One region of the Synechococcus sp. MIT S9508 genome, then DNA from elsewhere that is predicted to be linked to it. Evidence: predicted binding sites of a transcription regulator. Region 1 holds the regulator's gene; the other holds the start of a gene.
What was found. Region 1 encodes NtcA, which controls nitrogen genes in cyanobacteria. Its sites were predicted from a motif close to GTANCNNNNGNTAC; they were not measured.
Positions count from the first base shown of each region.

Region 2: a site for NtcA is predicted at 1,946-1,959, ahead of SIB42_RS03055 (anthranilate phosphoribosyltransferase family protein). Genes of this name have one in related genera too.

Region 1 covers NZ_CP138941.1:211,664-215,019, reverse strand. Annotated here, with positions in the region: gene SIB42_RS01220 (DUF3084 domain-containing protein) at 1-824, opposite strand, end outside; gene ntcA (global nitrogen regulator NtcA) at 883-1,617, opposite strand; gene rph (ribonuclease PH) at 1,693-2,418, opposite strand; gene SIB42_RS01205 (cob(I)yrinic acid a,c-diamide adenosyltransferase) at 2,562-3,170, shown strand; gene dcd (dCTP deaminase) at 3,170-3,356, shown strand, end outside.
Region 2 covers NZ_CP138941.1:607,548-610,903, reverse strand. Annotated here, with positions in the region: gene SIB42_RS03075 (formate/nitrite transporter family protein) at 1-325, shown strand, start outside; gene SIB42_RS03070 (HEAT repeat domain-containing protein) at 348-1,067, shown strand; gene cynS (cyanase) at 1,141-1,593, opposite strand; gene SIB42_RS03060 (hypothetical protein) at 1,544-1,855, shown strand; gene SIB42_RS03055 (anthranilate phosphoribosyltransferase family protein) at 2,011-3,081, shown strand; gene SIB42_RS03050 (GNAT family N-acetyltransferase) at 3,042-3,356, opposite strand, start outside.

The DNA of each region.
Region 1 (3,356 bases):
GCTGAGCGCAGTAGCACCACCCAGGTGCCAGGCTTTCGGATGGCTTGTTCCAGCCTTTCAATGTCCTGGCGGGGTACGAGGATGATCTGACGATCAGGAGCCTGTTCGGGCAGAACCTTCTGAAAAGCCTGCAGATTGGCTTCCCGCAGCACCTGGTCAATCACTTGCCGGGCTTGATCAGGACGATCCAGCTTGAGCGTGACAGTGGCCAGCGGCTGGCCACTGCTGATGGCCACATCTCCACGTCGCAGCGCTATCAGGTTCTTCTCCAATTGCTGGAGCTCCGCTTCGCCTGAGCTGATGCGTTGACGCACTGCTCGAAGTTCATCATCCGTGCGTTGGATTTCCGCATCGCGGTTGCGCACGTCCTGGCTGAGTCTCTGCCGTTCTGCCTCAAGTCGGCGTGTCTGCTCTTGAAGGGGTTGAAGTGTGCTGCGCAGCTCCCCGGCTCGTGCCTGCGCATCCGCCAGGATCTTTCTGGCTTTGATTTCATCTGCCCGAGCCTCTTCGAGTTGCTGCCGTGCCTTGCGCTGAGCCTTGCGGCTACCCTTCAGGTCCAAGCGGCTGCTGCGCAGGCGGGCTTCGAGGTCATTGAGTTCAAACAGACCAACGCGCAGCTGGCGGCTCACCAGCAGCATCAGCCCAAGCGACAAGGCACTAATCAGGCTCCCCGTGAGCACAGTGATCACCACCGCGGTTTGACGTGGGCGAAGACCGAAAAGGCTCAGCCGGGCTTTGCCGACCCTCGAACCCAGTCGGTCACCAAGAGTGGAGAGCACGCCCCCGAGGATCAGCAGGGAAAGCAGCAGCAGCCAGCCGGTCACGGTGCGTCAAACATGCGGCAGGCCGCTGAGGTGCTGCCCATCTTCACCTGTAGCGGGGTTAACTGAAACGTTTGGCCAGTGCAATCGGATCCAGAACAGTGATCTTCTTGCGGTCAATTTCGACCAGGCCTGAATTGCGTAGATCGCCAAGCAGACGCGTGATCGTGACACGCGTGGATCCGATCGCTTCAGCGATGGCCTGATGAGACAAACGCAGGTCAATGGTGATGCCCTGGGGGCCAGGCATCCCGAAGTCTCTGCAGAGGACAAGCAGAAAACTCACCAACCGGGAGGACATGTCCCGGTGCGTGAGGGTTTCAATCATCGTCTCGGTCTGCAGAATTCGGCTGGAGAGACCCTGAAGTAAAAGCAATCCCACGCTGGTGTTCGCTTCGATCGCCTGGCGTACAGAGCTCGCTGGGGCTGTCACCATTTCCACTCTGGTGAAGGCCACGGAGTGATAAAACCGATCGGAGCGATGTCCGGTGAGCAGTGAGAGAACGCCAAATAGGCTGTTTTCTCTCAGCAGGGCAACGGTGATCTCTTCACCCGACTCATAAACCCTCGATAAACGCACAGCTCCTCGTCGGATCAGATAGACGCGCTCGGCCGGGTCTCCTGGGAAAAAGATGGTTTTGTTCCGTTCCACCATTTCGGTGCTGGCACCTTCCAGATCACGGATCACTTCCAGCAGGGTGCGGCTGGCGGGGTTGGGCGCATTGGTCAGGCTTGTTTCTGCGGACCGCCCAGGCTGGGGAGCAGTCCGACTAAAGCCGCGCATCACTTCGGCCATGACCAACGCATCAATGCGGGGAAGTTAAGGAGCGATGCGCGGTCACCCTGTAGCAACGAACACGGTTCTCCTGGCTCAGTCTTCATGCAGTGCATCCAGCTGTGCAGCCATGAGCTGCTTCAACCCTGGTTCGGCAAGGTCCAGCAGGCTGTTGAGCTGCTGGCGACTGAATGGTGCACCTTCGGCAGTGCCCTGCAACTCCAATAGGTCGCCGGAGTTGTTCATCACCACATTGAGATCAACATCCGCCCGACTGTCTTCGCTGTAGTCCAAGTCCAGCAGAGCATGCCCCTCTATCAGTCCTACAGAGACAGCCGCTACCTGGTTGATGACCGGATGAGTGCTGATGCGATTTTGTGCAACCAGCCGCTCGCCGGCCTTTTGCAGGGCGAGCCATGCCCCCGTAATCGCTGCAGTCCGCGTTCCCGCATCCGCCTGAATCACATCGCAGTCGATCAGCAGGGTGTTCTCAGCCAACGCCTTCATGTCGATTGCCGCGCGAAGGCTGCGGCCGATCAGGCGCTGGATCTCCTGGGTGCGTCCTGACAGTTTCATCAGTTCCCTTCGCTGGCGATCAGGGGTGGATCCCGGCAGCAGGCGATATTCAGCGCTGAGCCACCCCAGGCCCTGATCCCGTCGCCAGCGCGGGACGCCTTCTTCATGGCAGACGCTGCAGAGCACGGTGGTGCGTCCGGTGCGCACGATCACAGAGCTCAGAGCGAAGCCCATGGGATCCCAGTCGATCGAGAAGGACCTGAGGTCGGCGGGTTTGCGGCCATCGTTGCGCTGGGTCTCGCTCATGGGGAACCGGATCGGGATCTTGAGCCTGCCAGTTGGCGTAGAGACACCAGGGATGGTGTCAAAGGGATTGTGATTTGTGCTTTCGCCGCTAGATTCAAATTCCGCTGGATCGATTCGATTCCAGTCACATGGAAGCGACCGAGATGACCGCCAGCCTGAGCCCAAGCCATCGACCCCGCCAGCAGAGCGGTGCCGATCATCGGGTTCTGAACCGTGCGGGTTTGCATCCTCTGCCATCGCTCCAGCCACAGCAGCCCCTGCATCTGGTGGCTCCTGAAGGGCAGTTGCAGGTGCATACCGCCCCTTATCGAGGAAGTTTCGGGACAGTTTTGAGTCAAGCCTTGCGTTCTGCTGGGCTTGGTAGTCGTGTTGCAGTGATGCAGTTCCTCAAAGGTGGTGTGGCTCAGGGGCCTAATGCGGCGATCACTCTCTGCGATCGGATGGTCTGGATGAGACCTGCTGTGATGGGATGTCTTTCGGATCAGGCCAGCTCAGCTGACCCCACAACGGTGGATGCTGTCCAAGCGGTCTGGCAGATCTGTCGTCGCCACCTGGCTAGCGGCGATCTTGATCAGTTGGTTTTGGATGAACTTGGCTTGGCCATTGCTCTCGGCTACCTCAACGAATCTGAGGTGCGTGACAGCCTGGACGCACGTCCTGGTTCCATGGATGTGATCATCACAGGACCGTCGATTCCGGACTCTCTCATGGGATTAGCCGACCAAGTGACGGAACTGCGCAGGGGTTTCTGATGCTCAAAAATGACCGTTGGATCACTGAACAGGCTGCCGCTGGCATGCTCGAACCCTTCCAGAAAGGGTTGATTCGCCATCTCGACTCTGAGCAGAAGCTGGCACCTGTGCTCAGTTTCGGATGTTCCTCATATGGCTACGACCTGAGGTTGTCGCCTCAGGAATTTCTGATCTTCAAGCATGTTC
Region 2 (3,356 bases), 400 kb from region 1:
AATGGCCCTAGTGAGTAAAAGTGTGCCTGGAAAGATTCTGGCTTGCTGGCTACCCATCACAGCCTTCCAATCCATGGGGATGGAGCACATTGTGGTGAATCAGTTTCTGCACACCGCAGGGCCAATCCTCGGATCTGGAGTTCCCTTCTGGAAGTGCATTTTCTGGAACTTCCTGCCCGTCACTATTGGCAACATCATTGGCGGCATGGTGTTCATCGGCATGCTCTTTTACAGCACCCACCGCACCAACATCGGTAACGTGCTGCCACGCGAACATGATGACAAACTGGAACGCGAGCTGGCCGCTGAGCTTGGCGCCCGCTGATTGATGTTCTGTGTCTCTACCCGTGAATGAAGCCGTTCTCTGGGAACGGCTTTCAAAATCACGACGTGCTCCTTTGGAGCCCGAATGGCTGGAGGAGGTTTACTCTCCCAGCTTTTCAGTTGAGCTACGCCGTGCGCTATGCGAAAAACTTGGAATGCTGGCTGAACAAGGCTGGCCAATCATTGAACGATTGATTCAGCAGCATGGAGCACTTCCCGATCTTGTACTGGCAGCTGGACTATGCCACCAGCAAGCAGCGAGGGACTGGCTGCTTGATCAACTCAAAAACAGCTCCGAATTAGCTGAAGTCAACCTGTGCATCCTTGAGGCTTTGTCTTGCTGGGGTGCAGATGTTCCAGAACATGTGGTGAAGGAGTGTTTGCATCACCCCGGACAACATCATCGCTTAGCGGGATTGCAGTTAGTGGGTTTCCGCGCTCATAGCCTGAGCGACGAGGAATTACTCGAGTTATGCACTGAACCCCTCAACGATTTCCGCGATCCAGTGGTGATCGCCACGATTCGGGTGTTGCAACGCAGGGATGGGGCGGTAATCAGTGAACGCCTATCGAATCTGTGCAAAACCGGATCCGACGATGTCGCTGCTGCTGCGTTCCGTGCCCTTGGCTGCATCGCAACTCCGATCAGTCAACGTTGGCTGAAAGAGCTCAGCCAAACGCTCAGCAGTGAATCACGCAAACAATTGGCCTGCCAACAATTGCAACAGCAATTTCGAACCTGAGCAAACAAAAGCCCGACAAATGTCGGGCTTGAAAAATTCATGACACTGCTTCAGTGAAAACCAAAAAGTGGAATCACCACTTTTTGTATGGTAAAAACTTTCCGGACATCGTAATCTGAACACGATCACCCTTCGGATCTTCAATTTTGTCCACATCCAGGGTGAAATCGATAGCACTCATGATTCCATCTCCAAACTTTTCCTGAATCACATCCTTCAGCGGCATGCCATACACCTGCATGATCTCGTAAAAGCGATAGATCAGGGGATCGGTTGGAATCACAGGCTCAAGACTGCCTTTGGTCGGAAACTCCTGAATCGCAGCTGTGATTGCGGGGTCCAACGACAGTAAGGACGCCAGCTTCTCCGCCTCATCGGCAGAGGCTGTGGCCTGTCCATAGAACAGAGAAGCAATCCACACCTCGTCAAGCCCAAGAGCCGCCTCAAGATCCGCGAAACTCATCCCTTTCGCTTTTTTGGCAGCCATCAACGAGGCGGTCAATGTAGAGGACGATGGGGCCGCCAGTGATGGCGTGGACATGGACGAAACAGTCATAAAAAATACAAAAAATCCAAAAGAGACTGTCGCGCCTTGCAGCAGAAAACAGCTACAAAGGCAACCAAAACCAAAACCTATTTTGGATGCATTGACTACATCTCGATGGATTCAAAACTGTTCTATTGAATTCACTGAACGTCTGATCGGTGAACACTCTTTTTCGCACACTAGCCACACTGCTGAATCACCAGAATCACAACTCAAGCGTCACCACAAGTTTGGTGCTTGAGCGGCTCTATTACGCCGATGGGCGCCATAATCCCAGCCATCCTCAACATGGACGGTTCGAAGGGCTCTCGATGCTTGCGTGAAACGATCGGTAGCAATCGCTACCCCTGAAAGTGACCTCGCTGCAGAACACTGCATGAAGCGTTGGTACCGCCCTTGACAAGCACTGTCGGCAGCGGCCGCGAACGCTTCAAACAGCACCTACGCAAAGTCGGTAGCGGCGAACACACCAGCAAAGGCTTGAGTCGAGAGGAAGCTGCAGATGCTTTGGCACTCATGCTCAGGGAGGAGGCCACGCCGGCACAGATTGGCGCTTTCCTGATTGCGCACCGCATACGCCGGCCGGAGCCCCAAGAGCTCACCGGCATGCTCGACACCTATCGATCGATGGGGCCCGTTGTTTACAGCCCTACCGATCAGAGAAGACCGCTCTGCTTCGGCATGCCATTTGACGGTCGGACCAGAACTGCGCCCATCTACCCACTCACCAGCCTGGTGCTGGTGGCTTGCGGTCAACCGGTCGTGCTGCAGGGGGGTGACCGCATGCCGATCAAATACGGCATCACAGCCATCGATCTGTTCCGCCTTCTGGATCTGAATCTGGGTGGACTGCCCCTGAGAACTGTTCAGGAAGGATTCAACACACATGGCTTCGCGCTCATCCATCAACCGGATCATTTCTCGATCGCGGAAACACTGATTCATTACCGGGAAGAACTGGGAAAACGGCCTCCCGTGGCCAGCCTCGAGCTCCTATGGACGGCCCACCAGGGAGAACACCTTCTGGTGAGTGGGTTTGTGCACCCACCAACCGAAAGCCGGGCCTGGGAAGCGCTCAGGCTTGCAGGCGAAACCGACCTGCTCACTGTGAAAGGCCTGGAAGGAGGAACAGATCTTCCCATCGGTCGGGCCTGCATCACAGCCCGTGTCCGCGATGGTCAGGCTGAACGTCTGATCCTTCACCCCCGCGATCACGGATGCCACAACGCAGACGTGGTGTGGTCGTCGGAGAGCACCTGGAAGAGCCAGGCCCTCGAAGCGCTCAGCAACCGTGGTCCCCTCAGCGAAGCTCTGCGCTGGAATGCAGGGGCCTATCTCTGGAACGCTGGCCTGAGCGACAATCTCGATTCGGGCATTGCGATGGCCACCACTGCCCTCGAGCAAGGTCGAGCACTGGATCAGCTTGATCAGCTGCGCAGCTTGCCCAGTGCTTTGTGCATCCGATAGCGCTCAAATGGCACTCCAGCGATCGTGATCGTTTCCGGAGCAACCAGGCTCCAGCCATAGCGCTCGAACAACGGACGACTGAACTGACTGGCTTCGGTGCGCAGAGATCTGACGCCATCCGCGATCGCATCGGCTTCAAGTCTCTCTAGGAGCGCTTTGCCGTGGCCCTGACGTGCCGCACGGCCCCGGCAATACAGAAGAGAAAGCCGGTCCTGCGGATAACGCATCGCAAAAGCGGCATCCTCACCACTGATCCAGCCGGAACCCTGCTTCAG